DNA from 2 places in the Streptosporangium sp. NPDC051022 genome. Region 2 is predicted to be linked to the other one. Evidence: predicted binding sites of a transcription regulator. Region 2 holds the regulator's gene; the other holds the start of a gene.
The links. The regulator LexA, encoded in region 2, represses DNA repair genes until DNA is damaged. The targets are predictions, from matches to a motif close to TCGAACANNTGTTCGA.

Region 1 (15,064 bases), on a different contig from region 2:
ACGATCGTCGAGCGCGGTGAGTCGGCCACCTCGGCCGCGATCTCCATTCCCCGGTTCATCGGGCCGGGGTGCATCACGATGGCGTCGTCGTGCAGCTTGGCGACGCGATCGCAGTCGAGACCGTAGCGGCGGCTGTACTCCCGCTCGGTGGGGAAGAAAGCGGCGTTCATCCGCTCCCGCTGCACGCGCAGCATCATCACCACGTCGGACTTGGGCAGCAGGGCGTCGAGGTCGTAGGAGACCTCGCACGGCCAGGAGGCGACGGTCACCGGCAGCAGGGTCGGCGGGGCGACCAGCGTCACCTCGGCCCCGAGCGTGGCCAGCAGCAGCACGTTGGAGCGGGCGACCCGGCTGTGCAGGACGTCGCCGACGATCGTGACCTTCCTGCCGTCCAGCGCGCCGAGGCGGCGGCGCATGGTGAAGGCGTCGAGCAGGGCCTGGGTCGGGTGCTCGTGGGTGCCGTCACCGGCGTTGACGACGCTGCCCCTGACCCAGGCGGCCAGGCGGTGCGGCGCGCCCGAGGCGCTGTGCCGGATGACGACGGCGTCGGCGCCCATGGCCTCCAGGGTGAGCGCGGTGTCCTTGAGCGACTCGCCCTTGGAGACGCTGGAGCCCTTGGCGGAGAAGTTGATGACGTCGGCCGACAGGCGCTTGGCCGCGGCCTCGAAGGAGATCCGGGTGCGGGTCGAGTCCTCGAAGAAGAGGTTCACCACGGTACGGCCGCGCAGGGTCGGCAGCTTCTTGATGGAACGTTCCGAGATCTTGGCCAGCTCGTCGGCGGTGTCCAGGATCAGCAGGGCGTCGTCGCGGCTCAGGTCGGCCGCCGAGATCAGGTGCCGCTTCACTTGTCGTCTTCCTTCAGCAGCAGGACGGCGTCGCGGCCGTCGTTCTCCTCCAGGTAGACCTTGACGATCTCGGACTTGGAGGTGGGAAGGTTCTTGCCCACGTAGTCGGCCCGGATGGGCAGCTCCCGGTGGCCGCGGTCGACCAGGGCGGCGAGCTGCACGGCCTGCGGGCGGCCCAGGTCGTTGAGCGCGTCGAGCGCGGAACGGACCGTGCGGCCGGAGTAGAGGACGTCGTCGACGAGGACGACGATCTTGCCGTCGATGCCGTCGGCGGGCAGCTCGGTGCGGCCCAGCGCGCGGGCGGGGCGCAGGCGCAGGTCGTCGCGGTACATCGTGACGTCGAGGGAGCCGACGGGCACCGAGCGGCCTTCGAACTGCCTGATCTGGTCGGCCAGGCGGCGTGCCAGGTAGACCCCTCGCGTGGGGATCCCGAGCAGGACGATGTCCTCGGCACCCTTGGTGCGCTCGAGGATCTCGTGGGAGATGCGGATCAGCGCCCGGTTGATGTCAGGTCCCTCGAGGACCGCTCGTGCGCTGCCGCGGGCATGCGAAATCGCATCAGCCAAAGAAAACACCACCTTTCCCGCCTCACAGGACGGGGCTTAAAGGAAGCCGACGCCCTCACGTTAGCAGCCGGAGGGCGGTGCCTCAGAATCAGCCCCTTGATTCCCTAACGGGGACAAAACATGACATAAGGAGCATAAGCCCCTGAGGGCTGGTTGATTGGCAAAACCTGGCCCTTCATCGACCGTAGCGACAGGCCTTCCGGGGCAGGGCCATCGGGAAGGGGCATCCCGCCCCCGCCGGAGATCTCGGGGAACCACCATGGGCGCAGAGCTCCGCGCGATCCGCGCGCGCATCAGGTCCGTCACGTCGACGGCCAAGATCACACGCGCCCAGGAGCTCATCGCGTCCTCGCGGATCCCCAGGGCCCGCCAGCACCTGGAGGCCGCCAGGCCGTACGCCAGGGAGATCACCAGGGCCGCCTCCATCCTGGTCAGCCACGGCGTCCACATGAACTACGCGCTGCTCAACCGCAGGCCGGACACCTCCCGGGTGGCCGTGCTGGTGATGACCAGCGACCGGGGCTTCTGCGGCGCCTTCAACAACAACGCGCTGCGCCGGGGCGACGCGCTCAGCGCGCTCCTGCGCGAGCAGGACAAGGAGCCGACGTTCTACCTGTGCGGCCGCAAGGCGGTCGACTTCTATCGCTTCCGGCGCCGCAGGACGGAACGGGAGTGGGTGGGCCTGTCCGACCGCCCGACCTACGAGGTGGCCGCCGAGATCGGCCAGACCCTGGTCGAGGCCTTCGACATGCCCACCCGGGAGGGCGGGGTCGGCGAGGTGCACGTCGTCTTCACCGAGTTCGTCTCCATGCTGAACCAGCAGACCCGGGTGCTCAGGATCCTGCCCCTCGAACTGGAGGAGATGGAGATCGGCGGGGGCGGCGAGGGGTCCATCCCGGCCCCGCTGCCGCCGTACGAGTTCGAGCCGTCCCCGGGGGTCGTGCTCGACCTGCTGCTGCGGCAGTACGTCAGGGGACGGATCTGGAGCATGCTGCTGGAGTCCAGCGCCTCCGAGCACGCCGCCAGGCGCCAGGCGATGATGTCGGCGACCGAGAACGCCCACGAGCTCATCGCGCACCTGACCCGCCGGGCCAACTCCGCGCGCCAGGCCGAGATCACCACCGAGCTCACCGAGATCACGGGCGGCGCCGAGGCGCTGGCCCACTCGAACGCCGAGAGGTAGGGGACGGCCGGCGCCGGACGGGTGGGCGAAGATCTACCTCCCCAACTTGGCAAAACCCGACAAAGCGGCATTAAAATCCTTCGCGTCACCGTCGGCTACCGGGAGATACGAGAACATGGGCCTGTCCGCTCGCGAGAAGCGCACCCTTGACCGGATCGCCGACCGGCTCTACTCCGAGGAGCCGGACCTGGCGGAGTCCCTGTCCTCCTTCGCCACCGGCGCGGTGACCTCCGAGGCGCTGCCCTCCCGGCAGAGCCCCTTCCCCGCCGTCCTGCTCCCCGTCGCCCTGCTGGCCGCGATCATGGCGATCATGGCCCTGGCGCTCCCCCCGGTCTCGGCGTCCGAGGTCGACCCGGCCCCCGCGGCCCACATACTGAACCGCGGCTGATCCCCTCTCCGGCCCCGCCCCCCACCCCGTCCGCACCGGCCCGGGACCGCCCTCGGGGCCGCGTTCCGGCCGCGACCGTACTGTCGGGAAAGTCCTGGATCACGCCTCCCCGTCACGACCGTACGGGTTTCATCCCCTCCGGCCGGGGGACCTCATTGGATATTGCCACTGAAAGTGGACTGTCCAGGGGATATGTGCCGGGGGGCGCACAATGGGGGATTCCTCTGGCGACCGCCCGCGAGGGCGCACCGCCGCCGAAGAGGGAGTGATCCGCGACGAGGCGGCCGAGGTCATCGCCGAGGAACACGGCAAGCTCGGTCTTCCCGCGGCGATCGCCCTGATCGTGGGCAACATCGTCGGCACGGGAGTGTTCCTGCTGCCCGCCTCGCTCGCCGCCTACGGCACGATCAGCATCGTGGCCATGGCCCTGGTGTCGATCGGCGCCATCGCCCTCGCCGTCGTCTTCGGCAGGCTCGGTGCGCGCCTGCCCACCGGAGGCGGGCCCTACGCCTACGCCAAGGACGCCTTCGGTGAGTTCCCGGGCTTCTGGAACGCCTGGTCGTTCTGGCTGACCGCCTGGATCGGCAACGCCGCGATCGCCGTCGTCTGGGTCAACTACGTCAACTACTTCCTGCACTGGCAGTCCCCCGTCGCCCAGTTCGCGCTGGCACTGGTCGCGCTGTGGATCCCGGCGCTGGTCAACCTGAGCGGCGTGCAGAACATCGGCGCCTTCGCGCTGGTCACGACGGTGCTGAAGTTCATCCCGCTGATCTTCGTCGCGGTGGTCGGCCTGTTCTTCATCAGGGGCGGCAACTTCGGGTCGTTCAACGCGACCGGGGGCAACTGGATCGGCGCCCTGTCCACCGCGGGCGCGCTCGCGCTGTTCATCTACTCGGGCGTCGAGAGCGTCACCATCGCGGCCGACAAGGTCAGGGACCCCGCGCGCAACATCGGCAGGGCCAGCGTCTACGGCGTGCTGATCTGCGCCGCGATGTACATGCTCAGCACCGTCGCCATCTTCGGCACGGTCCCGCACGAGGCGCTCGTCAACTCCAAGGCCCCGTTCGCCGACGCGATCAACAACATGTTCGGCGGAAGCATCGGCGGCGGCATCATGGCCGCCTGCGCGATCGTCTCCGGCATCGGCGCCATCAACGGCTGGACCATGCTGGTCGCGGAGATGCCGATGGCCGCGGCCAGGGACGGCCTGTTCCCGGGCGTCTTCGCCAGGGAGTCGCGCCGCGGCGCCCCCTGGGTCGGGATCATCGCCGGCACCGCGCTGACCTCGCTGGTCGCGCTCTACAACTACTTCGGCACCACCAACGGTTTCGACAAGATCCTGCTGATCGCCACCTTCACCACGGTCATCCCCTACTTCTTCTCCGCGTGCGCCCAGCTGTTCTGGCTGGTCACCGGCGCCCGCGCGGTCAGCGGGGCCCGGCTGGGCCGCGACCTCGCCATCACCGCCGTGGCGATCCTGTTCGGCTTCTGGATGACGTACGGCGCGGGCATGGAAGCGATCTTCATCGGCTTCCTGATGCTCCTGGTGGGCATCCCCGTCTACATCTGGACCAAGGCCAAACGCGGCGAGTACGGCCCCAGGGAGAAGGCCCCCGTCTCCGTCCGGGAACGTTCCCGCTGACGGCGCCCCGTCAAGCACAACCACGTCAACGACGACGAAGGAAGAGAAATGGCTTTTCACGTCGACTCAGAGGTGGGCCGGCTCCACCGGGTCCTGCTCCACAAGCCCGAGCTGTCCCTGAAGCGGCTCACCCCCTCCAACAAGGACGACTTCCTCTTCGACGACGTGCTGTGGGTACAGCGCGCGGTCGAGGAGCACGAGGAGTTCCAGCGGACGCTGCGCGAGCGCGGCATCACCGTCTACATGCTGGCCGACCTGCTGCGCGAGACCATCGACATCCCCGACGCCCGCAAGTACATCCTCGACCACGTCATCGACGAGCGCTTCTTCGGGCCGATGGCCGTCGACGCCCTGCGCAACGCGCTGGACGCGATGGACTCGGCCGACCTCCAGCTCTACCTGACCGGGGGGATCACCAAACAGGAGCTCGTGGACCGGGGCACCGACCCCAAGAGCCTGGTCTTCCACACCCTCGCCCCCGAGGACTTCGTGCTGCCACCGCTGCCCAACCACCTGTTCACCCGCGACACCTCCTGCTGGATCTACGACGGCGTCTCCATCAACGCGATGAAGAAGAAGGCCCGCCAGCACGAGACCGTGAACTACGAGGCCATCTACCGCTACCACCCGCTGTTCGCCTCGGGGTTCGGCAGGCCCGACGAGGGGGGCTTCAACCTCTGGATGCCCGGCATGGCCTCGGCTCCCGCGACCATCGAGGGCGGCGACGTGCTCGTCCTGGGCCGGGGCGCCGTACTGGTCGGGATGAGTGAGCGCACCCAGCCGCAGGCGGTGGAGATGCTCGCGCGGAGCCTGTTCCACAAGGGCGCGGCCAAGAAGATCATCGCGCTGAACATGCCGAAGGCGCGGGCGTTCATGCACCTGGACACCGTCATGACCAACGTGGACGTCGGGGTGTTCACCAAGTTCGCCGGGCTGGGCATGCTGCCCTCCTACACGGTCGAACCGGGCGACACGGAGAAGGAACTCAAGATCACCGATCACGCCCCCGAGGACATGCACCGGGCCATCGCCCGGGCCATGGACATGGACGAGATCAGGATCCTCACCCCGACCCAGGACGTGTACGCGGCCGAGCGCGAGCAGTGGGACGACGGCTGCAACGTGCTGGCCGTCAGCCCCGGGGTGGTCGTCGCCTACGAGCGCAACACCACCACCAACAACTACCTGCGCGCCAACGGCATCGAAGTGATCACCATCAGGGGCAGCGAACTCGGCAGGGGCCGCGGCGGCCCCCGGTGCATGAGCTGCCCCCTCGAGCGCGACGGCATCTGATCTCCTTCGACGGGGGGCGTCAACATGGCATTCAACCTGCGCAACCGCAGCTTCCTGAAGGAACTCGACTTCACCCCGGACGAGTTCAGGTTCCTGATCAAACTGGCGGCCGAGCTCAAGGCCGCCAAGTACGCCGGGAGCGAGGAACCCAGGCTCAGGGGCAAGAACATCGCCCTGATCTTCGAGAAGACCTCGACCCGCACCCGGTGCGCGTTCGAGGTCGGCTCCCACGACCAGGGCGCCCACGTCACCTACCTGGACCCGAGCGGCTCCCAGATGGGCCACAAGGAGTCGGTGAAGGACACCGCGCGGGTCCTCGGCCGGATGTTCGACGGCATCGAGTACCGGGGCAGCAAGCAGTCCGACGTCGAGGAGCTCGCCGCCTACTCCGGCGTCCCGGTCTGGAACGGCCTGACCGACGACTGGCACCCGACCCAGATGCTCGCCGACATGCTCACCATGCAGGAGCACAGCGACAAGCCCCTGCACGACGTCGCCTACGCCTACCTCGGCGACGCCCGCAACAACATGGGCCACTCGCTGCTGGTCACCGGCGCGATGCTTGGCATGGACGTGCGGCTCGTGGCGCCGGAGGCGCTGTGGCCCGACGACTCGGTCGTCAAGCCCGCCAGGGACCTCGCCGGGGAGACCGGGGCCAGGATCACCATCACCGACGACGTGGCCAAGGGCGTCCAGGGCGTGGACTTCCTCTACACCGACGTGTGGGTCTCCATGGGCGAGCCGAAGGAGGTGTGGGAGGAGCGCATCAAGCTGCTCATGCCGTACCAGGTGAACGCCGGGGTGGTCGAGGCGACGGGCAACCCGAGGGTGAAGTTCATGCACTGCCTGCCGGCCTTCCACAACCGGGAGACCACGGTCGGCGAGGACCTGTTCCGCAAGACCGGCCACGAGGCGCTGGAGGTCACCGAGGAGGTCTTCGAGTCGCCCCGGTCGATCGTCTTCGACCAGGCCGAGAACCGGCTCCACACCATCAAGGCCGTCCTGGTCGCGACCCTGGGAGAGTGAACATGCGCGCCACCTTGACCACCGAGGCACCCGCCCGCCCCACGGCCGCGGGAGGCTGACCATGCGCGTCCTGGTCGCCCTGGGAGGCAACGCGCTGCTGCGCCGGGGGCAGAAGCCCGACGCGGAGACCCAGCGGGAGAACGTCCGCGTCGCCGCCGCCTCACTGGCGCGGCTGGCCGAACGGCACGAGCTGATCATCACGCACGGGAACGGCCCCCAGGTGGGCGTGCTGGCGCTGGAGAGCTCCAACGACCCCAACCTGGCCCGGCCCTACCCCCTCGACACGATCGGCGCCGAGACACAGGGGATGATCGGCTACTGGCTGCTGCAGGCGCTGCAGAACGCGCTGCCGGGACGGCAGGTCGCCGCCACGATCAACCAGACGCTCGTCTCCGCGGTCGACCCGGCCTTCGACAACCCGACGAAGTTCGTCGGCCAGGTCTACGAGCAGGCGGAGGCGGAGAAACTGGCCATGGAGTACGGCTGGACCGTCAAGCCCGACGGGCAGTACTGGCGCAGGGTCGTTCCCTCCCCCGCCCCGCAGCGGGTCGTGGAGACCCGGCTGCTGCGCCGCCTGGTCCGCGACGGCGTCGTGACGATCTGCGCGGGCGGCGGCGGCGTCCCGGTCATCCGCAACGACAAGGGACAGCTCCAGGGCATCGAGGCGGTCATCGACAAGGACCTGACCGCCTCCGTGCTGGCCGAGGCGCTGGAGGCCGACGTCCTCATGGTCCTGACCGACGTGCCGCGGGTCGCCAGGCACTTCGGCACCCCGCAGCAGGAGGAGATCTCCCACACCACGCCGCACCAGCTCCGCGCCGAGAGTTTCCCCGCCGGTTCCATGGGGCCGAAGGTCGAGGCGGTCTGCCGGTTCGTCGAGACGACCGGCGACATGGCCGCGATCGGCCGTCTGGACGAGGCCGAACGGATACTGGAGGGCAGGGCCGGCACCATCGTCACCCCGAACGCCACCTGGCCGCTGGCCAGCACCCTGTGACCGAGGGCCCCCTCGCGTTCCGGCGGGCGGGGGCCGGGTAGTCCCCCCGGCACGACGGATCATCGGCACACCAGTCCAGTCGAGGGGGGCACCACATGGTTTCCGTGGCACAGCGGCTGTTCCGCACCAAACCCGCCGAGCAGATCATCGCCGAGGGCGGGCACGGTGAGGGCGGCGAGTTGCGCCGGACCATGACCCTGTGGCAGCTGACCCTCTTCAGCGTCGGCGCCACGCTCGGCACCGGCATCTTCGTCATCCTCGGCCAGGCCGTGCCGAAGGCGGGACCGGCGGTGGTCGCCTCCTTCGTGCTGGCGGCGATCACGGCCCTGTTCTCGGCCCTGTCCTACGCCGAGCTGGCCGGGACCATCCCGGTCTCCGGGTCGTCCTACTCCTACGCCTACGCGACGCTGGGCGAGCTGGTGGCGTGGGTGTGCGGCTGGTGCCTGATGCTGGAGTACGCCGTCTCCGTCGCGGCGGTCGCGGTCGGCTGGGGCGAGTATCTCAACCACTTCCTCCGCGACCTGTTCGGCTGGCAGCTGCCGAACGCCATCACCCACTCCCCCGGCGACCAGGGCGGCGTGATCAACGTCACCGCGATCCTGATCGTCCTGCTGGCCACCTGGCTGCTGCTGCGCGGCGCCTCGGAGAGCGCGACCGCGAACGCGGTCTTCGTGCTGATCAAGATCGCGGTGCTGGCGTTCTTCTGCGTGGTGGCCTTCAGCGCCTTCGAGAGCGGCAACCTGACCCCCTTCGCCCCGCTGGGCGCCGCCGGGATCACCGCCGCCGCCTCACAGGTCTTCTTCTCCTACATCGGCTTCGACGCGGCCTCGACCGCGGGTGAGGAGGCCAGGAACCCCAAGCGCGACCTCCCCCTGGCGATCCTGTTGTCCCTGGTCATCGTCACGGTCGTCTACGTGCTGGTGGCGCTGGCCGCCGTCGGCGCCATGCCGTGGCAGGAGTTCCACCCGGAGAGCACCGAGGCCAGCCTCGCCCTGATCGCCGACCGCGCGACCGGCGCGACCTGGGCGGGCGTCATCATCTCCTTCGGCGCGGTCGTGGCGATCGCCAGCGTGGTCCTCACCGTGCTGTACGGCCAGACCCGCATCCTGTTCGCGATGTCGCGCGACGGCCTGATACCGAAGATCTTCGAGAAGGTCGACCCGCGCCGCCAGGTCCCGATCGCCAACACGCTCATCGTGGCCACCTTCGTCTCCGTGCTCGCCGGGTTCATCCCCCTGGGCCAGCTCGCCGAGGCCACCAGCATCGGCACCCTGTTCGCCTTCGCCATCGTCAACGTCGGCGTGCTGGTGCTCCGCCACACCCAGCCCGATCTGCCCCGCAGCTTCCGGACGCCGTTCTTCCCCCTGACGCCGGTCCTCGGGGTGATCCTCTGCGTCGTGGTGATGCTGGGACTGGCCGGGATCACCTGGCTGGCCTTCGCGCTCTGGCTGGTCGTCGGCCTGCTCGCCTACTTCCTGTACGGCTTCCGCCACTCCCGTCTCAACCGGAGCGTCCGATGAAGATCGAACACATCCTCGCCGGGTTCGTCCCCGGCGCCCGCGGGCAGGACGGGCTGGCCCTGGCCGTGCTGATGGCGCGGCGGGCGGGGGCCAGGCTGACGGTCGCCCACGTCCACGTGCCGGCCTGGCCGACACCGGGCCCCGGAAAGATCGACGCCGAATGGCGGTCCTACGTGGCCGAGCAGACGGCCGGAATCCTGGAACGGGCGCGCGACTTCATGGCGGATATTACGGACATTTCGGTCGACTACCTCTCACAGCCCAACCGGGGCAGCGGGCGCGGCCTGGTCCAGCTCGTCGGCAGGGTCAAGGCCGACGTGGTGGTCATCGGGTCGGCCCCCGGAGGAGGGCGGGGCCGCATCCGCATCGGCAGCACCGCCGACCAGCTCCTGCACGCCTCTCCGGTGCCGGTCGCCCTGGCCCCCCGGGGATACGGCGAGCAGGGGTCGCCGGAGCTGCGGAGGCTGACCGTCGCCTACCGGCGCGACCCCGGCTCCGACGAGGCCGTACGGCAGGCCTTCGAGCTGGCCGCGCAGGTGGACGTGCCGCTGCGCCTGATCACCCTCGTCGTGAGCGGTAGGCGGCAGGCGAAGGTCGAGGAGGAGATGCTCGGCCGGCTCAGGGAGCAGGTGGCCGCCGACCTCGAGGAGATCACCCGGGGACGTGTGCGGGTGGACGTCGGGGTGCTGGAGGGCAGGGACGTGGCCACGGCACTGGCGCGCGCCGACTGCGAGGGCTCCATCTTGATCTGCGCCTCCAGCGAAACGGGGCCTCTGCGCCGGGTCTTCCTCGGCGACGTCTCCTTGAAGATCATACGCTCGGCACCGTGCCCGGTGATGATGTTGCCCAGGAATCCCCCCGCCAAGCCAGGGTCCGCCGAGAAGCTCGGGAAACCGTGATGATTCACTATCCGCGAGGGGACAAGCACGGCGTTTGAGGCGGACCACATCGGATCGGATTCGACCTCTTTTTTCCAATCAGCTTGACCTTAGGCGCCCACAGCTTTACCGTCACTGTCCGTAACCACACCTCGCGACGTTACCGGGTAAACCCCAACGCTTCGGTCACCGAAGGTGCCTACCCCAGGCGCCTTCCCGGTGAAAGGGGCATAAGTTGCGAGGGAGCACAATCAAGTGAAAGCAGTACATAACAGAGCCGGGGGGCCACACGATGCCGTCTGAATACGCCAAGTCGCTGGGTGCAAGACTCCGTGCGATCCGCACCCAGCAGGGCTTGTCCCTGCACGGAGTCGAAGAGAAGTCCCGCGGCCGCTGGAAGGCCGTTGTCGTCGGCTCCTACGAGCGTGGAGACCGCGCGGTGACGGTGCAGAAGCTGGCCGAGCTGGCGGACTTCTACGGGGTTCCGGTCAATGAACTACTGCCCGGTGGCAGTGCGCCGAGCCCGCTCGGCCCGACGCCGAAGCTTGTCATCGACCTTGAGCGTCTTGCCCAGCTCCCGAAGGAGAAGGCAGGGGCGCTGGCCCGCTACGCGGCCACCATCCAGAGCCAGCGTGGTGACTACAACGGCAAGGTGCTGTCCATCCGCCAGGAGGACCTGCGCTCCCTCGCCGTGATCTATGACAAGTCCCCCAGCGAGCTCACCGAGGAGCTCATCACCTGGGGTGTCCTGGACCCCGAGGCACGCCGGGCCGTCGAGTCCTTCTGACGGCCTGTCCGGTCGTGGGTACGCTCCGGTGTATCCCACGACCGGAAATCTTGCTCTCTCGTTAGAACATGACCTGCATCCCGCCACGGGTGACGATCGCTGTGGTAGGAAAAGGCAAACATGGCATTTAACGAGATGTGGTGGACATGGCCCGGGGAGGGGATCGGCATGATCACTCTCAAGCACGCCCGAAGAGCCGTCTCGACGCCCTCAAGGCGTCGCTGGGATCGACCAAGACGCGGGCCTTTCTTCGGCTGCTGACCTCCATCGGGGCCACCAGGACGCAGGACACGCTCAGGCTGCTGCCGTTCGTCGTCATGGCCGTGGTGGCCCTGATCGACTTCGGTTCGGGCCCGACGTTCGGCCTGCTGCCCCTGCTGGCCCTCGGTCCCGCCTTCGCCAGCGTGGCCTGCGGCCTGGCCAGGACCACGGTGGCCGGGGTCATCGCCCTGGCGTTGTGCGTCGCGCTCGGCCTCTACAACGACATCCTCTGGACGCCCCGCACCAACATCACGATGGCCGCCATCCTCGGCGTCACCGTGGCCAGCGTGCTGGCCAGCGCCGGGCGGCTCCGGCACGAGCGCCAGCTCGCCGACGTCCGCTCGGTGGCCGAGGCCGCCCAGCGGGTGCTGCTGCGGCCGGTGCCCCGCAGGGCGGGACCCGGGATCGGGGTGGCCGTCTCCTACACCTCGGCCACGGCCGAGGCCCGCATCGGCGGTGACCTGTACGAGGTGGTGACCACTCCGCACGGGGTCCGGATCATCGTGGGAGACGTCCAGGGCAAGGGCCTGGAGGCCGTGGAGACCGCGGCGGTGGTGCTGGGTGCCTTCCGGGAGGCCGCCCACGACGAGGCCAAGCTGCAGGGCGTGGTGACCCGGCTGGAGAACGCGCTGACCCGGGAGCTATCCGGCGAGCAGTTCGTCACCGCCATCCTGGCCGAGATCACCGAGATGGCCGACAACACCGAGATCGGCGAGGGCACCTCCATCACCGTCATCAACTGCGGGCACCCGGCCCCGATGGTGCTGGCCGCGGACGGCGAGCGGTGGTTCGCCGATCCGCCGGACGAGGCGCTCCCGCTGGGCATGGTCTCGCTGAAGGCGAGTGAGGCCGTGCCGCACCAGATCCCGTTCGAGCCCGGCGACCAGGTCCTCTTCTACACCGACGGGGTCATCGAGGCCCGCAATGGAACGGGCCAGTTCTATCCGCTGCAGGCCAGGGCGCACCTGCTGGGCGGCACCGACCCTCAGCTGGCCCTGGACGCCCTCCGCGCCGACCTGCTGCGCCACGTGGGCAGGCCGCTGGGCGACGACGCCGCCATGCTCCTGCTGCGCCACCGCGCCGCAAGCTCCGCGGCCTCGGCCGCCTGATCCGGGAACCGGCCCGGGCGCGCCCGAGCCCGCGACACCGTCAGGTGTCGCGGGAAGACACTCCTAACCGGCCATGGGGACCCGGGCCGGCAGTGTGGGCTGGGTGGGCACGCCGAGCAGGTTCTCCACCGTGGTGACGAACCTCTCCGCCTCGGAGATCAGCTCCTCGGCGTCCCTGGCCGTGACCATCCGGGTCATCCCCGCCTCGGCGGCGGCCCGCTTGGTCGCGCTGACCTCGAAATAGGGCGCCCAGTCGGCGAGCCGGGGCTCGGCCTCGGGCAGCAGCTCCCAGGCGCTGCGCAGGCGGCGCCTGCGGCCGTCCATGGGACGCGGCCGTGCGGCCAGGACGGCGGCGGCCGCCCTGAGCGCCGCCAGGTGGGCGGCGACGTAGCGGGTGGCGGGGGTGCGTGCGGCGCACGCCTCCTCGAGGTGGTCGCGCGCGTCGGTCAGGTGCGCCCGCACCGTGGTCGAGAGCCGGGGCCCATCGGAATCGCTGAGCCGAGGGGTCATGTGCTTCAGCCTCCTTGGTCGCAAGCGGCTCCCGGCGTTTTCACCGGTCAGGTCAACGTTCGCAGACCCCACCGACAAATCCGCCGGGCGGCCGGACGAGGAGCTTCCCCTCTCCCCGTCCGCCCCGGCCCGGCCGATCGTCGTCGCCGACGACACGGGCGAAGCCGACCACCCTGGACGTGAGCCGCGAGTCTCACGTCTTCACATCGAACATAAATTCGATCACTTATCGTGTCAAGCAAACCACGAACAAAAGTTCGATCCTCCTGAAAGACGCAAAAGCCCCGGGAGACCAGGGTCTCCCGGGGCTTCCACCTGCCGTTGTCCGTCCGCCACCGCGCGGCCGCTCCGCCCGCGCCGCCCGGTCCGAGCGCCGCCCGATCCAAAGCGCCATCCGGTCCGGAGCGCCGTCCGATCCGCGCCGGACGGCGGAAGGCCGGACGGCGCGGGGCCCGGCGGCTAACGGACGAACTTGCCGCGCACGTGCACCGGCACCCCCGTGCCGAGCAGGCCCGGCAGCACCGCCGCCACGTGCATCGGCAGCCGCACACAGCCGTGCGAGGCCGGGGCCAGCGGCACCGACAGCGCGCCGTGGAAGGCGATGCCGCCGTTGAAGAAGATCGGGTTGTACAGCTGGCCCAGGTAGGACTTGTGCCAGCCGCTCCTGCGCCAGGTCGTCTTGAAGTCACCGGTCGGCGTGCGGGCGTCGCCGCAGAACTTCTGGGTCTTGCCCTGCCAGGTGGCCGTCTCGCAGTACGGGATCCCGCTGCCCGAGGAGGTGTGGCTGATCAGCTTCACCTGACCGCCGACGTAGAGGACCATCACCTGCTGGGTGAGGTTGACCTCGACCCGGGTCGGCTTGCCGTTCGGCACCAGCACCCTCGGGCTCCGCGGAGCCTCTAGAGCGTTCCAGGTTCTGCGGGTCACGGTGCTCGTCGGCGGAATTCCGTTGACCTTCTGGAAGGCCCACAGAGCGGTCAGGGTCGTCCCGCCGTACTGGCCGTCGATCTTGCCCGGCTGGTAGCCGAGCTCCTGCAACCTCGTCTGGAGCGCCTTGACCACGCTTCCCTTGGCCCCCAGCCTGAGCGTCTTGCCGGGCGCGACGAACGCGGGCGTCTCGGCCTTGGCCGAGGCCGCCGGGGCCGTCGCGGTGACGGCCTGGGCGTTCGCGACGCCGGGTGAAGACACAAGCGACGACAGGAACACGGCCCCCGCCGTCATCAGCGCGGCCGCTCCGAGCCGCCGTTCAACCCCCACTGAAATCATCCCCTCGTAGTACCAAAGCCCAGACCACGGACCATAGCGCACCGTCCTCCAAAGCCCCAGTAAGGGTTATGAAGCGGTAATCAACGGTCAACCTGTTTAGAGTGACCGCGTGCCAGAAAAGTTGCATCCCAATATCGAGAAGGTCGCCGCCGTCCTGCGCGAACACGACGTCCCCGGCGAGATCGTCGTGTTCGCCGAAGCCACCCCGACCGCCGCGACGGCGGCGGCGCAGCTCGGCTGCGAGGTCGGCGCCATCGCCAACAGCCTGATCTTCGACGCCGACGGAGAACCGCTCCTGGTGCTCACCAGCGGCGCCCACCGGGTGGACACGGGCCTGGTCGCGGAGACGGTCGGGGCGGCGAAGGTGAAACGTGCCGCCCCCGACTTCGTGCGCGCGGCCACCGGCCAGGTCATCGGCGGCGTCGCCCCGGTGGGCCATCCCGCTCCGATCAGAACGCTCGTCGACGTCTGGCTCGGCAGGTACGAGGTGGTCTGGGCGGCCGCCGGTCACCCGCACACGGTCTTCCCGACCTCCTTCGCCGAACTCGTCCGCGTCACGGGCGGGGTCGCGGCCGAGGTGGAACGGTGACCGTCCCCCGGTGGCGCCGGCGGTACCGGCGCTGAGAGCTCCGGCCTCGGCCCGCGGGGCCGTGATCCCTCGCCGGGCGGCGCGGCCCCACCGGCCGCCCGGCGCGCGAGGAAGCCGGCACGCCATCGGCAGGTGCCCGACTCTCCAGAGGTTCGAGTCGTCCTTCAGGGGGTCCGCCGGGCGGGCCCGGCCGGACGCAGGCCC
Region 2 (15,064 bases):
TCGCGACGCGGAGCGCGCCTCCGAGCTCACCGTTCGGCTCTTCGAGCGCACGGCCGAGGCGGGTCTCCTCCGCCCCGGCCTGAACGTCGCCGACATAACGATGATCTTCGAGCTGCTGGCGGCGGCGCAGCTCGGCGACGAGGCCAGGACGTCCGAGATCAGGCACCGCTACCTGACGCTGATGCTGGAGGCCCTGCGCCTGCCGTCGGCCGGCCCGCTGCCCGGCCCGCCGCCCACCGTGGAGGAGGTCAACCGGCGCTGGAACGTCTGACGCCGTGACCGGGAACGCCCACCGGACCGAGCCCCGCTCATCGGCGCCGATCCACTCCACTTCACCGCCCGCCGTACCGGCGCCCGAACCGCCACGCACACGATGAATACCGGCGCCCGAACCGCCACGCACACGATGAGAGGAAACGGCCGGGATCACGCGGTGCGCGATCGGCCCGCCGACCGCCCCGGCCCCCGGCGTCTCCTGTGCCCGTCAACCCCGCGGGACACCACGCCCGCGGGCCCGTCCTCAGCCGTTCTGCGCGAACAGGTCGACGGCGTTGCCGTCCGGGTCGTGGACGACGGCGTATCGCTGGCCCCAGAACGCGTCCCACGGTTCCTTGTGCCCCTTGTATCCGAGCGAGACGAGTTCGTCGTAGGCGGCGTCGACCTCGGCGGGCCCGTCGAACCGGAAGGCGAGGGAGATCCCGGGGCCACCGGTGGGCGGCCGCCACTCCGGGTCGAACGAGTGGATCGTCTGCACCGTGTCCCAGGCGAGGCGCAGGCCACCGGGCAGCACCGCCTCGACGTGCGGCTGCCCGTCGGCCTCCGGCGGGATCTCCAGGCCCAGCCTGCGATAGAACGCCAGTGACCGGGCCATGTCCTCGACGACGACGCCGACGACGTCCAGTTGGGCTTTCATGTCGGTCACCTCTCCGGTCTGCGGATCGAGCTCACGCCGACCAACCTAACCGGGGCCGTTCCCTCCGGTCTTGCAGGAATCGGACGTGTCCCGGCCTCCACCGGGAGGCGCCGCCGGGAGGCGACAACGCCGATGGATCATCGGGCGGAGAGGGCCGCGGAGAGGGCCGCGGACAGCGGGCTCGGGCGGGCGGCACATCCCACCCTGACTTTACAAGTTGCACCAATCCTTCCATTTCGGTCATGTCATAGCTGGCGGAGCGGCAGAATGATCACCTTCGACGCCGCTCGATCGGCACGTGACATCCGACGAAGGGATGAATGCATGATCACGTCGACGAAGACGGTCCTCCTCGCCGTGGCGCTGTCCGCCGGAGGAGTCATGGCGGGCCCGGCCCACGCCACGACCACCGCCTCGGCCACTGCTCGGACCACTGCCACGACCACTGCCACGACCACTGCTCGGACCACTGCTCGGACCACTGCCTCGGCCACCGCCACGACCACCGTCTCGGCCGCCGCCTCCACCCCGGAAGGCGTCTGCGGCTCCGGGTTCGGCAGGGTGGGCGACGGCAGCCGCCCGGTGAAGACCTCCTCCGGCAGGGTCTGGGGTTACGTCTACCTGCTCTACAACCGCACCACCGGATACAACTGCGTGGCCACGATCAAGACGAGCTACGCGGGAACGGCCACGTACACCGCGGCGACGTTGCAGACCCAGACGAAACGGTTCCGCGACGAACCCGAGCGGACGGCGACGAAGAAGGACACCGGCCGCTACAAGTACTACGCGGGCCCGGTGAAGCTCTACGCCAAGGGCCTGTGCGTCAAGTACTGGGGAGTCGTGAAGTCGCCCTCCGGTGAGACCGCCACGGGCGGCCGCGGCTCCTGGGGCAACTGCGGGTAGCGTCCCGTACCGGACGACGGCTCCCGGGCACACCCGCCGGGAGCCGTCCACGTCTCCCGGAACCGCCTGCGTCAGGCGTGACGCTCAGGAGCCGATGTCCGCCTTGAGCGCGGCGATCAGCCACTCGAAGACGGGGACGGCCGACGGGAACGGGGGACGGTCGTTGATAATTCCCAGCAGCTGCCAGTAACGCTCGACCCGGGCGTCGGTGAACGTCTCCATCTGCCCGAGCAGCCGGACGCGCTGCTCGGCCGGGGTCTCCGGGGCGACGACGAGGTCCAGGACGGCCTTGCCCTCCGCCGACTCGGGGGTGACCCCCTCCCGCAGCGCCCGTCCCACGTGCTCCATGACGGCGCCGTGGTCGAAATCCGGCCCGGACGGGGGTGCGTCCCGGCCCGCGACCACCATCTCCCTGGCCCGCCGCCGGAAGTCCTCGTCACCGGCGAGCTCGGCCAGCTCGATCCAGGCGTCCACCTGTTCGGGGCTCGGGTCGTCGGGCAGCTCGGTGTTCACCTGCCGCATGCCGCTCGCGATGCGCGCCGCGGGATCGTCGGGGTCGACCCCGGCGAAGACGCAGTCGACGAAGTCGTCGATGATCTGCTGCCGCTCCTGGGCGGACAGCCTGGCCAGTTTGTGCATCAGGAGTGTCTCCTCGATCGTGCTGCCGCGCTTGGCCACCGTGCGGAGCACGGCGCGGCGCAGCCGCAGGGTACGGATCTCCGCGTCCAGCGCCGAGACGTGTGTCTCGGCCACCTGGGCGACGGTGGTGGTCCGGCACAGGACCTCCCGGACGACGTCGAGGCCGAATCCGAGCTCGCGGAGCGTCCGGAGGAGGTCGAGACGGGCCACCGCCTCCGCGTCGTAGAGGCGGTAACCGCCACCGGACCGCTCGGCCGGCGGAAGCAGGCCGATGTCGGACCAGAAGCGGATCGTCCGCACCTGAAGGCCGGTACGGCGCGCGAGTTGCCCGATGGTGAAAAGTTCTGTGCCTTCGCTCACGGAGACCACTGTGCCGTCTCCAGCAGGTGGAGACTCAAGCGGGATTTCCGGCTCGCCGGACCGGGGCGGCGCACCGGTCAGGAGGCGGTGGAGTCCCGGGCGGGGATGTCCTGTGCCGCGCCGAGGATCACCGGCTCGTGGCGGACCGGGAAGTTGACGGAGGCGGCGATGAAGCACATCCGGTGGGCGCGTTCGTGCACCTCCGTGGCGAGGTCGGCCTGATCGGCCCGCGCCAGGGTCACTCGCGGCCGCAGCACGACCTCCTCGAACCGGCCGCCGCCGTCGGGCCCCTCGATCATGCTGCCGCGCGGATGGTCGGTGTATCCGGTGACCACGATCCCCTCCGTGGCGCACAGGTGGAGGTACCACAGCATGTGACACTGCGACAGCGACGCGACCAGCAGTTCCTCGGGGTTCCAGCGGGCCGGGTCACCGCGGAAGGCGGGGTCGGAACTGCCGGGGATCGGCGGCTTGCCGTCCGCCTCGACGTCGTGCGCCCGTTCGTAGGCGCGGTATCCGCTCGTCCCCGTCCCGCGGTCGCCGGTCCAGGTCACCGTCACCTCGTAAAGGTGGGTCTTCGCCATCGCCGTTCCCCTCTCCGCCGTGTCCGTGCGTCACCGTCCGCGGCATCCGGAGGACGGCCGGTCACCGGGCGGTGCGTCCGTTGCAGGAGCACCGTACTCCCCGGCCGGTGGCGCCGATCGCCCGGTCCGGCGGCGAACGGGGCGGTGGCGAGGATCTTCAGACAGCGCGCGTAGGTGGCGGCGATCCAGAAGATCGACTCACGGTGCAGCCCCTTCGCGATCAGGTCACGACCGCCGTCGACCGCGACCGGCCGTGCCGTGACCGTGATGTCGGAGGCGAAGGGGAACGGCGTCCGGGCCAGGGGCACCGTGGCGTCGAACGCCTCGGTCATCGCGCGCAGGTGGTGTTCGGCTCGCGACGGCGTGATGTCCGCGCAGCCGAGCAGTCGCAGGAGTTCCTCGTAGTGTTCGAGGTGGCCGTAGTCGGCGAGGAGTTCCCGGGCGGCCGGGTAGCGCAGGCGAACGGTGGGATTACGCAGGCCCGCGGTCAGCAGCACGTGCGTGGTCACACCGGCGGGGAAGATCAGGGCCGTCACCCGGTCGTGCGACGCCGCCGAGGGGTCCAGCGCCCCGAGGCCGTCGACGACCTTCTGCTCGGCGCTCCGGCAGCGCCGTCGCACCCATGGTCGCCTGGCGTACTCGACGGCGGTGACGGCCTGCAGCCGGGTCAGCCTGCCGGCGGGGTCGGCGACGACGGTGTTCTTCCGGAAGCCGCCCGCCAGGTGGTGGGACCCGAGGATGACCTCGGCGGACGGAAGCTGCCCCCAGGACAGGTACGTCACCTCGATCAGGACGCCCCTCCAGCGGAACTTCCCGAGCTTGGGAGGAGGGTCGGTGTCCGTGGTCACGACCATGAGGTCGACGTCGGACGCCGGGGACAGTTCGGCGTCGTCCGGCAGCCAGATCGTCGAACCGCTCAGAAACGCACCCGCGAAATTCGCGGCTTTCGAGTTGTCCATCTCCGTCGGCCGCCGGAAGCACGGTGCCATAGCCCACGGCATGTCCGCGAAGAGCTCCGCCCGCATTCCCCGCCGAGGGCTTCCCCGCACGAGACGAACGTGGCTGTCAGCCACAGAATCCCTTCCGGTCTAACCGGTGATACGCCGATTGAACCGGAAATCAGCGCATGAGGGCCCTGCGTCAATGGCAGGGAGGTCCGGCCACAAGACCGGACCTCCTTGCAAACCCAGTATCAGCAAGACCTCAGCCGAAGCGCCGGGTCCCGGTTGGACCGGATGACTTCGGGAGTCAGCTGCAGCCGCTGGTGGAGCCGCAGCCCTCGCAGACGTAGCAGCTGCCGGCCGGGCGCATCTTGGTGCCGCAGGTCATGCAGAGCGGCGCGTCGGCGGTACGGCCCTGGTGGGACTCCAGGGAGCCGACCCGCTCCGGCGCGGCGGTCACGGCCACGGCCTGGGGACGGGGCTGCGGCTCCTCGATGGGCGCCGAGGTGGCCAGCTCGGCGATGACCTCGTCGGCGGCGATCGGGGCCGGGTCCTCGCCGCGCTGCTGGGCGGCGCGCTCGGAGGCCGAGAAGATCCCGAGGGCGGCCCGCTCGTCGTAGGGCAGGTGGTCCAGGGCCAGGCGGCGGAAGATGTAGTCCATCACCGAGGCGGCCATGCGGATGTCCGGGTCGTCGGTCATGCCCGCCGGGTCGAAGCGCATGTTGACGAACTTGCCGACGTAGGTCTCCAGCGGCACGCCGTACTGCAGGCCGATGGAGATGGCCACCGAGAAGGCGTCCATGACGCCCGCGAGGGTGGACCCCTGCTTGGACATCTTCAGGAAGACCTCGCCGAGACCGTCGTCGGGGTAGGACGAGGCGGTCATGTAGCCCTTGGCGCCGCCCACGGTGAAGCGGGTGGTCGTGCTGGGGCGCTGGTTCGGCATCCGGCGGCGGGTCGGGCGGCTGACCTCGACGACCTGGATCTCCGGCTCGGCGACCTCGGCCTTCTCCTCCGTCTTCTGCTCCACCTTCTTGCCGGCCGCGGAGAGCGGCTGGCCGACCTTGCAGTTGTCGCGGTAGACGGCCAGGGCCTTCAGGCCGAGCTTCCAGCCCTCCATGTAGACCTGCTCGATGTCCTCGACCGTCGCGGACTCGGGCAGGTTGACCGTCTTGGAGATGGCGCCGGACAGGAACGGCTGGGCGGCGGCCATCATCCGCACGTGGCCCATCGGCGCGATGGCCCGCTCGCCCATGGCGCAGTCGAACACCTCGTAGTGCTCGCGCCGCAGGCCCGGGGCGTCGACGACGTGACCGTGGGCGGCGATGTACTCGACGATCGCCTCGACCTGCTCCTCCTGGTAACCGAGCTGCCGCAGCGCGCGCGGGATCGTCTGGTTGACGATCTGCATGGAGCCGCCGCCGACGAGCTTCTTGAACTTGACCAGGGCCAGGTCGGGCTCGATGCCGGTGGTGTCGCAGTCCATCATCAGGCCGATGGTGCCGGTCGGCGCCAGCAGCGAGGCCTGGGCGTTGCGGTAGCCGTTCTTCTCGCCGAGCCTGAGGCAGTCGGCCCACTGCCGGGAGGCCTCGGTGTGGATCGCCCTGTCGATCCCGTCCAGCGTGCGCAGGTCGTCGTTGGCCGCGGCGTGCTTGCGCATGACGCGCTTGTGCGCGTCGGCGTTGCGGGCGTACCCCTCGTACGGCCCGACCACCGCGGCCAGCTCGGCGCTGCGGCGGTAGGAGGCGCCGGTCATCAGCGAGGTGATGGCGCCCGCGATGGCCCGGCCGCCCTCGGAGTCGTAGGCGTGGCCGGTGGCCATGAGCAGCGCGCCGAGGTTGGCGTAGCCGATGCCGAGCTGGCGGTAGGCCCGGGTGGTCCGGTCGATCTTCTCGGTCGGGAAGTCGGCGAACGTGATGGAGACGTCCATCGCCGTGATGATCAGCTCGGTGATCTTCACGAAGTTCGCGATGTCGAAGGAGTCGTCGTCCTTCAGGAACTTCAGCAGGTTGATGCTGGCCAGGTTGCAGGAGGAGTTGTCCAGGTGGAGGTACTCCGAGCACGGGTTGCTGGCGGTGATGCGGCCGGTCTCCGGGCTGGTGTGCCAGTCGTTGATCGTGTCGTCGTACTGGACGCCGGGGTCGGCGCACTCCCAGGCGGCCGTGGCCATCTTCCTGAACAGCTCCCGGGCGTCGACCTTCTCGATGACCTCGCCGGTGAGGCGGGCGCGCAGGCCGAAGTCACCGCCGTTCTCCACGGCGCGCATGAACTCGTCGGAGACGCGCACGGAGTTGTTGGCGTTCTGGTACTGGACCGAGACGATGTCCTTGCCGCCCAGGTCCATGTCGAACCCGGCGTCGCGCAGCGCGCGGACCTTGTCCTCCTCGCGCGCCTTGGTCTCGATGAACTCCTCGATGTCGGGGTGGTCGACGTCCAGGACGACCATCTTGGCCGCCCGGCGGGTGGCGCCGCCGGACTTGATGGTGCCCGCGGAGGCGTCCGCGCCGCGCATGAAGGAGACCGGGCCGCTGGCCGTACCGCCGCTGGAGAGCAGCTCCTTCGACGAGCGGATCCGGGAGAGGTTCACACCTGAGCCCGAACCGCCCTTGAAGATCACACCCTCTTCCTTGTACCAGTCGAGGATGGACTCCATCTGGTCGTCGACGGCCAGGATGAAGCAGGCGCTGACCTGCTGCGGCGAGGCGGTGCCGACGTTGAACCAGACCGGCGAGTTGAAGCTGAAGATCTGGTTGACCAGGGCGTGCTTGAGCTCGTGGTCGAAGATCTCGGCGTCCTCGTCGGTCGCGAAGTAGCCCTCCTCCGCCGCGGTCCTGGTGTAGACGCCCACCACCCGGTCGACGAGCTGCTTGAGGCTCCACTCCCGCTGCGGGGTGCCGACCGCGCCACGGAAGTACTTCGTGGTCACGATGTTGGCGGCGTTGACCGACCAGGACTCGGGGAACTCCACACCCCGCTGCTCGAAGTTGATCGAGCCGTCCCGCCAGTTGGTCATGACGACGTCGCGACGCTCCCAGGACACCTGGTCGTACGGGTGCACCCCAGGCGTGGTGAAGATGCGCTTCATCTTCAGCCCCTTACGCGACCGCTTCCCCCCACGCGCGGCTGCGCCGCTGACCGTCTCCGTCATGACATCCCCCTTCCGGGGCTCCACAGAGCCCTCAAGTCGGACAACTTCCACGCGCCGCCCTGTCCCCCGGCGCCCGGGGCCTGTCTCAGTCGTGCCTGGCGGAACGTTCCGCGCGAAGCTGCTCGATCTCCGCCTCGAAGTCGGCAAGGGTCTCGAAGCCCCGGTAGACGGAGGCGAACCGCAGATAGGCCACCTCGTCGAGCTCACGGAGCGGTCCCAGGATCGCCAGCCCGACCTCGTGGGCCGCGATCTCCGCCGATCCTGTGGCGCGGATGCTCTCCTCGACCCGCTGTCCGAGCTGAGCCAGCGAGTCCTCGCTGACCGGGCGTCCCTGGCACGCTCGCCGGACACCGGCGATCACTTTGTCCCTGAAGAACGGCTCGGTCACCCCGCTGCGTTTGCTCACCATGAGCAACACCGTCTCCTGCGTGGTGAACCTGCGCCCGCATTCCGGACATGTCCGCCTGCGGCGGATGGCACCGCCGTCCTCCGTCGATCGGCTGTCGATGACCCGCGTGTCAGGATGACGACAGAACGGACAGTGCACGCGCGTCGCCTCCTTGACTTGCCTAGCGGCTCACCTTTCCCTTGTTACTCCACTTGCTCCGCGGTCTCAGCGAGGGACGCTCGCGCACGCCCCTCGAATGGTCGAGATGCGGTAATAGGAACACAATCTATGGTGGAGAAGAATGATGAAGCCACTAGATGTTGTGGTCCAACCGTAGGAGCGTCGGCCCATGAACGCAAGTTGGGAAGACCCCGGGAGACGAAGTCGCTGATCAGCGCGCCACACCGGCGGCAGTCGGGCGTGTCGCCTCCCGGGGCGGCCTGTCCGGGGGTCCGGTCAGCGGACGGGGTCACCGGGAAGGTAGAGCCGGGCACCGGGCCGGATCACGGAGTCGGGCAGATCGTTGAGGTCCATTATCAGCCGGACCGCCGAGGCGGCGTCACGCTCCGTCGTCATGGCCTCCGCGATCCCCCAGAGCGTGTCACCTCCGCGCACCACGACCCACGGCAGCCCCTCGCGGTCGCGAGGCTCGAGCGCGGAGGCCCCGTCGATGCGGGCGCCGACCCACAGGGCCCCGAGGGTGAGGAGCGTGAGCATCGCGATCACCACGACCCTCCCCCTCCGGGTGAGCCGGATCGGCGGGGCGGACCGCCGCGCCCCCTTCTGGGAGCCCGCTCCCGCCGGCCTTCCCGACCTCCTTACGCCGCCCCTCCCGGCCGGCCTCCCCGCAGGACCGCCCCCGGCCCTCCCCGGAGAGCCTCCCGCCGTCCTCACGGCGGCCCCTCTCGCCACTTTCCCCACGGGTCTCCCCGGGGCCCTCCGCACAGCCCCTCCCGCGACCTCACGCCGGGCAGCGGGCACCCTCCCGGCCACCCCCTCGGTCATCCGCCCGGCCGCCCACACGGCGGTCCCCGCGGCCGCCTCCCCGCTCGCCGCCCCAGCCGTCGCCCCGGTCACCCCGGTCACCCCGGCCATCTTGGTCGTCTTGGTCGTCTTGGTCGTCGTCTTGGTCGCCTTCACGCTGCCCCCGCCCCCTCGACCTGGCCGAACACATGTCGAAGAAAGATCGGCGAATCGAACACGATGTCGATCGAACTCCCGTACGATGTTGTACACCACGCCGCCGCCGATTTCGAGGACGCTTCGAACAATTGTTTGAGTATGATCTTCGGCGAGGGTACGGTCGCTGTGTGCGACGTAAGCAATACAGACCGGGAGCGAGGAGACCGCATGAGCGAGCATGACGAGAACGGTTCGGCCGTCAGCGACCTGGCGGTGCGCAGGCGTGACTCCCTTGGCCTCACCCCCAGGCAGCGCAAGATCCTTGAGGTGATCCGCGACTCGGTGCAGCAGCGCGGCTACCCGCCGTCCATGCGGGAGATCGGCGAGGCGGTGCAGCTCACCAGCACCTCCAGCGTGTCGCACCAGTTGACGGCTTTGCAGCGCAAGGGCTACCTCCGCCGTGATCCGCACCGTCCCCGCGCGCTGGAGGTGCGCCTGCCCGGCGAGCCGGTGCTGTGGGTGGATCCCGACGCCAACGCCGACGAGACCTCCGTCAGCCGCCCGACCGCGGCCTATGTGCCGCTCGTCGGCCGGATCGCGGCCGGCGGGCCGATCCTCGCCGAGGAGAGCGTCGAAGACGTCTTCGCCCTGCCCAAGCAGCTGGTCGGCGAGGGAACGCTCTTCCTGCTCCAGGTGACCGGCGACTCCATGATCGAGGCCGCGATCGCCGACGGCGACTGGGTGGTCGTCCGCCAGCAGCCGGTGGCCGACAACGGCGACGTGGTCGCCGCGATGATCGACGGTGAGGCCACGGTCAAGACCTTCAAGCGCAAGGACGGCCACGTCTGGCTGGTCCCCCACAACGCGAACTACGACCCCATCCCCGGCGACGAGGCCACCGTCCTGGGCAAGGTCGTGGCGGTGCTGCGCAAGCTCTGAGATCGGCGGCGGTGGCCTCGAGACGACTCACCGCAGGAGCGGTCCCATAACAGGGGACCGCTCCTCAGTTGTTTCCGTACCCCTGCGGCCTCACTGAGGATCTCCTATCTCGGCATCTTGTATCTTCCGCCTCGCTCAGAAGACCTCACCCCGATCCGGAACGTGAAAGACCCGGCCTCAAGAGGATTTCGGGGAGGTACAGCTCCAGCACCCTGACCAGCCCTGGGCTATCCGGCTTTTTCTCCTGCGATGCTGTACAGCCGAACCCCACTTGCCCTCGGAATCCGGCTTCACAGTCCACAGGAAAAAACCAGACCTACTCCTCTTCGTCATCCTCCGGCCCGCCGGTTCGGTTGCGCTGGATGAACTCGAGCACTTCGAAGGCCCTGTGCTGGAGATCCAGCCACTCCTCCGGCGAGCCGAGAAGTGGCGGAAACGACACTCTATTGCCCAGCTCTTCAAGGTTCTCCAGCGAACGTCTCGCGCCACCCAGCCATTCGTGCAGACGCTTGCGCTCCTCGACGATCAACTGCCCCGTGGACATCTCTGTCTGGACAGGGAGCACTACAGGATCAATGTCAGCCTCAGCCTCATCGTCAGCACCACCACGGATGAAGAGAGGGATTTCCGGCGGCACATCCGTCTGCCCGGTCATCCTCTGAGCACGTTCTGGGTCGGAGGCGAAGACGACATCCGCCGAATTGCGGGCCAGTGCTCCGGCTTTCAGACCGGGGGTGAAGGCCCGCATGGAAGGACCGCCGAGCCCGGGCGTGCCCTGAGCTGAACGGTTCCGCTGCTCGATGCACCGGCGCAGGATACTGATCGAAGCGCTACCCACCGATCCGGCGAATCCAGGTGAGGTCCGGTGAATATCCGATGCCGGGACTTCGTCATGAAGACCAAAGGGGCATGCAGGGCAAAAGCATCATGCCTACCGGTTTTAGCGTTTCCGTAGTGCGACCATCACCCAAAGCTAGGATCATGGCGTGCAGCTGCGGTACAACTTCCGTCTCTACCCGAGCGCCGGTCAGCGCGAGTCGCTGGCGCGGGCGTTCGGGTGCGCGCGGGTGGTGTTCAACGACGGGCTGCGCATGAGGCAGGACGCCCGCGATGCCGGGTTGCCGTACATCTCGGATGGGGACCTGTCCAAGCGGGTCATCACGCAGGCCAAAAAGACCCCGAAGCGGGCGTGGCTCGGCGAGGTGTCGGCGGTGATTCTGCAGCAGGCACTCGCCGACCTGAACACCGCGTTCAGGAACTTCTTCGCCTCGGTCACCGGCAGGCGCAAGGGCCGCGGGGTCGCCCCACCCCGGTTCCGCTCCCGTAAGGACAACCGGCAGTCGATCCGATTCACGAAGAACGCCTGCTTTGCGATCACGGCGGGCGGGAGGCTGCGTCTGCCGAAGATCGGGGACGTTCCGGTTCGCTGGTCGCGCCCGCTGCCGTCCGATCCGTCATCGGTGACGGTGGTCAAGGACGCTTGCGGCCGGTACTTCGCGTCGTTCGTGGTCGAGACCTCAGCCGAGCCGTTGCCCGAGACGCCGGACGAGGTAGGCATCGACCTGGGACGCACTCACTTCGCGGTGCTGTCCGACGGCCGGAAGATCGGCGATCCGCGTTTCCTGCGCCGCGCGGCCAAGAAGCTCCGCAAGGCGCAGCAGGCGCTGAGCCGCAAGCAGAAGGGCTCGGCGAACCGTAAGAAGGCCGTCGTCAGGGTCGCCAGGGCGCACGCCCGGGTGGCCGATGCACGCCGCGACTGGGCACACAAACAGTCCACCACGTTGATCCGCGACAACCAAGCGGTGTACGTGGAGGACCTGTGCGTGTCCGGTCTGGGCCGTACCCGCCTGGCGAAGTCGGTGCACGACGCGGGCTGGTCACAGTTCGTCGCAATGCTGGAGTACAAAGCCGCGAGATACGGCAGGTACTTCGGGAGGATCGACAGGTGGTTCCCATCGTCGAGGCTGTGCTCGGCATGCGGGACCGTCGCCACGTCGATGCCACTGGACATCCGGTCGTGGAGCTGCCCGTGCGGGGCGGTCCACGACCGGGATGTCAACGCGGCGATCAACATTCTGGCCGCCGGGCAGGCGGACAGGCTAAACGACCGTGGAGCGCGGGTAGGACCGGGACCTGTCCCGGCACCGCGCGGCGAAGCGGTAACCCACCCGAAGCCGCACACGCGGCAGACGGGAATCTCCATCCATTAGGACGGAGAGGATGTCAAGGGACGATGTTGACCAGCTTGGGAGCGCGGACGATGACCTTGCGGGGCTCGCCCGTCAGGAAGGCCTGAACCCTCTCCGACCCCAGGGCCAGGGCCTCCAGGTCGGCGTCTGAGATCTCCGGGGAGACCTCCAGGCGATCACGGACCTTGCCCGCGACCTGCACGACACACGTGACGGAGTCCTGGACCAGCAGCACGGGCTCCGCCACGGGCCAACCGGCCGTGGCGACCGAGGCGGGGTGCCCCAGCCGCTCCCAGCCCTCCTCCGCGGCGTACGGCGCGACCAGCGACAGCATGACCGCCAGGGTTTCCGCGGCCTCACGCACCGCCGGGTCGGCGGCGCCGGGCCCGGAGTCGATGGCCCTGCGGGCCGCGGTCGTCAGCTCCATCATGCGGGCGACGGCGACGTTGAAGCGGTGGGAGTCGACCAGCTTGGTGACCTCGTCGATGGTCCGGTGGACCACCTTGCGCAGCTCCAGGTTCCCGGTGGCGAAGTCGGCGCCCGGGGCGGAGGCCGCACCGGCCTCGGCCATGACGCGGAAGGCACGGGCCAGGAACTTCTGCGACGCGGCCGGGGAGACGTCGGCCCAGTCGATGTCGTCCTCGGGCGGACCGGCGAACACCACGGTCAGCCGGACCGCGTCCACGCCGTAGGCGTCGATCTGCTGGCCCAGGTCGACGCCGTTGCCCAGGGACTTGGACATCGCCTTGCCTTGGTTGATGACCTGTCCCTGGTTCAGCAGGCGCAGGAAGGGCTCGGTGAAGTCGACCATGCCCATGTCGTACAGGACCTTGGTGAAGAAGCGCGAGTACAGCAGGTGCAGCACGGCGTGCTCGACACCGCCGACGTACTGGTCGATCGGCCCCCACTTGCGGACCCTCTCCACGTCGAACGGGCCCCCCTCGTAGCCGGGGTCCACGTAACGCAGGTAGTACCACGAGGAGTCGACGAAGGTGTCCATCGTGTCGGTGTCGCGCCTGGCGGAGCCCCCGCACTTGGGGCAGGAGACGTTGACCCAGTCGTCCGCCGAGGCCAGCGGGGAGACCCCCTTGGGCGCCAGGGCCTCACCGCGCAGGTCGGGCAGGGTGACGGGCAGCTGCTCGTCGGGCACCGGGACCTCGCCGCAGTCGGCGCAGTGGATGATCGGGATCGGGCAGCCCCAGAAGCGCTGACGGGACAGCAGCCAGTCGCGCAGGCGGAAGTTGACCGTCGCCCTGCCGGTGCCGCGCTCGGCCAGCACCTCGATGATCTTATGGATCGCCTCGGTCTTGGACAGGCCGTCCAGCGGGCCCGAGTTGACCAGGGAGCCCTCCCCCGCGGTGGCCACGCCGGTCTCGCCGGGGTCGGCCAGGCCGGTGTGGACGACGACCCGCACCGGCAGGCCGAACCTGCGGGCGAAGTCCAGGTCGCGCTGGTCGTGCGCGGGAACCGCCATGATGGCGCCGTGGCCGTAGTCGGACAGCACGTAGTCGGCCGCCCAGATCGGCATGCGCTCACCGTTGACCGGGTTGACGGCGTAGCGGCCCAGGAAGACTCCGGTCTTCTCCTTCTCGGTCGACAGCCGGTCGATGTCGGACAGCTTGGCCACCTCGGCCCGGTATGCCGCGAACTCCTCGCGCCGGTCCTCGGAAACGATCTCCTCGGCCAGCGAGGAGTCCGGGGCGACCACGAAGAAGGTCGCGCCGTACAGGGTGTCGGGGCGGGTGGTGTAGACCGTGACCGGCTCGTCGCGGCCTTCGATCACGAAGTTGACGTCGGCGCCCTCGGACCGGCCGATCCAGTTGCGCTGCATGGTCAGCACGCGCTCCGGCCAGCCGCCCTCCAGCTGCGCCATGTCGTCCAGCAGCCGGTCGGCGTAGTCAGTGATCTTGAAGTACCACTGGGTCAGCTCCCTGCGGACGACCTCGGCGCCGCAGCGCTCGCACTTGCCGTCCTTGACCTGCTCGTTGGCCAGCACGGTCTGGTCGTTGGGACACCAGTTGACCAGGCCGCCCTTGCGGTAGGCCAGCCCGCGCTCGAAGAAGCGGATGAACAGCCACTGCGTCCACCTGTAGTAGTCGGTGTCGCTGGTGTGCAGACGGCGCGACCAGTCGAAGGAGACCGCGTAGCGCTTGAAGGAGTTGGCCTGGGTCTCGATGTTGGCGTAGGTCCACTCGGCCGGGTGCGCGTTGCGCTTGATCGCGGCGTTCTCCGCCGGCAGGCCGAAGGAGTCCCAGCCGATCGGGTGCAGCACGTTGTAACCGCGCTGGAACCAGTAACGCGCGACGACGTCGCCGATGGCGAACACCTCGGCGTGGCCCATGTGCAGGTCACCGGAGGGATAGGGGAACATGTCGAGCATGTAGCGCCGCTCACGCGTGTCGGCGGGGTCGTCCGAGGCGCGGAACGGGTCCAGCTCCTCCCACCGCCGCTGCCACTTGACCTGCAGGGTCTGCGGGTCGTAGTGCTGCTCGTCGCTCTGCATGTCGGCTCGCTCGCTCACGTCAATCTTCCCTCGGTATACGTCTGCGCAGATGATCTGACCCATCCGGCCCAATAGAAAAACCCTTCGCTCACGCGAAGGGCAGCCGCACCGGCGAGGCGTCTAACGCCGAGAAGGCCGATGCGGCCCGATAAGCAGCAGGGTCGCGGCACGCATAGGCCAAGACTATCGCAGTCCGCAAGTCATATTCGTGGCCTGGGAAAACAGCCCCGATCACAGCAAAGGGGAGACACCCGCACAGAGGTTCAGCACAATGGGAACTCTCACGTGTCCGGGAGAGAGCGAGACCCGGTACGGACACATCCGTTGTGACCTCGCATGTCCCGTCAGTTTACTCTTCTCACCGTGGCACACTCAGTCGAGCCGGGGCAGGGCCCGGATCCCTCGGAGGTCGGCCTGCCGATGCAGGATCCA

Region 1: a site for LexA is predicted at 13,251-13,266, ahead of AB0N02_RS31015 (SAV_6107 family HEPN domain-containing protein). Genes of this name have one in related genera too.

Annotation. Positions count from the first base shown of each region.
Region 1 is NZ_JBFBCF010000023.1:15,518-30,581, forward strand. It holds gene AB0N02_RS30955 (aspartate carbamoyltransferase catalytic subunit) at 1-845, opposite strand, end outside; gene pyrR (bifunctional pyr operon transcriptional regulator/uracil phosphoribosyltransferase PyrR) at 842-1,411, opposite strand; gene AB0N02_RS30965 (F0F1 ATP synthase subunit gamma) at 1,671-2,594, shown strand; gene AB0N02_RS30970 (DUF3040 domain-containing protein) at 2,710-2,982, shown strand; gene AB0N02_RS30975 (amino acid permease) at 3,194-4,624, shown strand; gene AB0N02_RS30980 (arginine deiminase) at 4,673-5,917, shown strand; gene argF (ornithine carbamoyltransferase) at 5,942-6,943, shown strand; gene arcC (carbamate kinase) at 7,005-7,940, shown strand; gene AB0N02_RS30995 (amino acid permease) at 8,036-9,460, shown strand; gene AB0N02_RS31000 (universal stress protein) at 9,457-10,359, shown strand; gene AB0N02_RS31005 (transcriptional regulator) at 10,631-11,125, shown strand; gene AB0N02_RS31010 (PP2C family protein-serine/threonine phosphatase) at 11,272-12,495, shown strand; gene AB0N02_RS31015 (SAV_6107 family HEPN domain-containing protein) at 12,559-13,005, opposite strand; gene AB0N02_RS31020 (L,D-transpeptidase family protein) at 13,465-14,271, opposite strand; gene AB0N02_RS31025 (YbaK/EbsC family protein) at 14,381-14,860, shown strand.
Region 2 is NZ_JBFBCF010000019.1:62,957-78,020, forward strand. It holds gene AB0N02_RS27740 (TetR/AcrR family transcriptional regulator) at 1-271, shown strand, start outside; gene AB0N02_RS27745 (VOC family protein) at 521-913, opposite strand; gene AB0N02_RS27750 (hypothetical protein) at 1,238-1,819, shown strand; gene AB0N02_RS27755 (MerR family transcriptional regulator) at 1,904-2,818, opposite strand; gene AB0N02_RS27760 (OsmC family protein) at 2,896-3,402, opposite strand; gene AB0N02_RS27765 (hypothetical protein) at 3,375-4,361, opposite strand; gene AB0N02_RS27770 (vitamin B12-dependent ribonucleotide reductase) at 4,651-7,491, opposite strand; gene nrdR (transcriptional regulator NrdR) at 7,577-8,038, opposite strand; gene AB0N02_RS27780 (LysM peptidoglycan-binding domain-containing protein) at 8,336-8,596, opposite strand; gene lexA (transcriptional repressor LexA) at 9,230-9,940, shown strand; gene AB0N02_RS27790 (hypothetical protein) at 10,257-10,778, opposite strand; gene AB0N02_RS27795 (transposase) at 10,927-12,150, shown strand; gene leuS (leucine--tRNA ligase) at 12,164-14,632, opposite strand.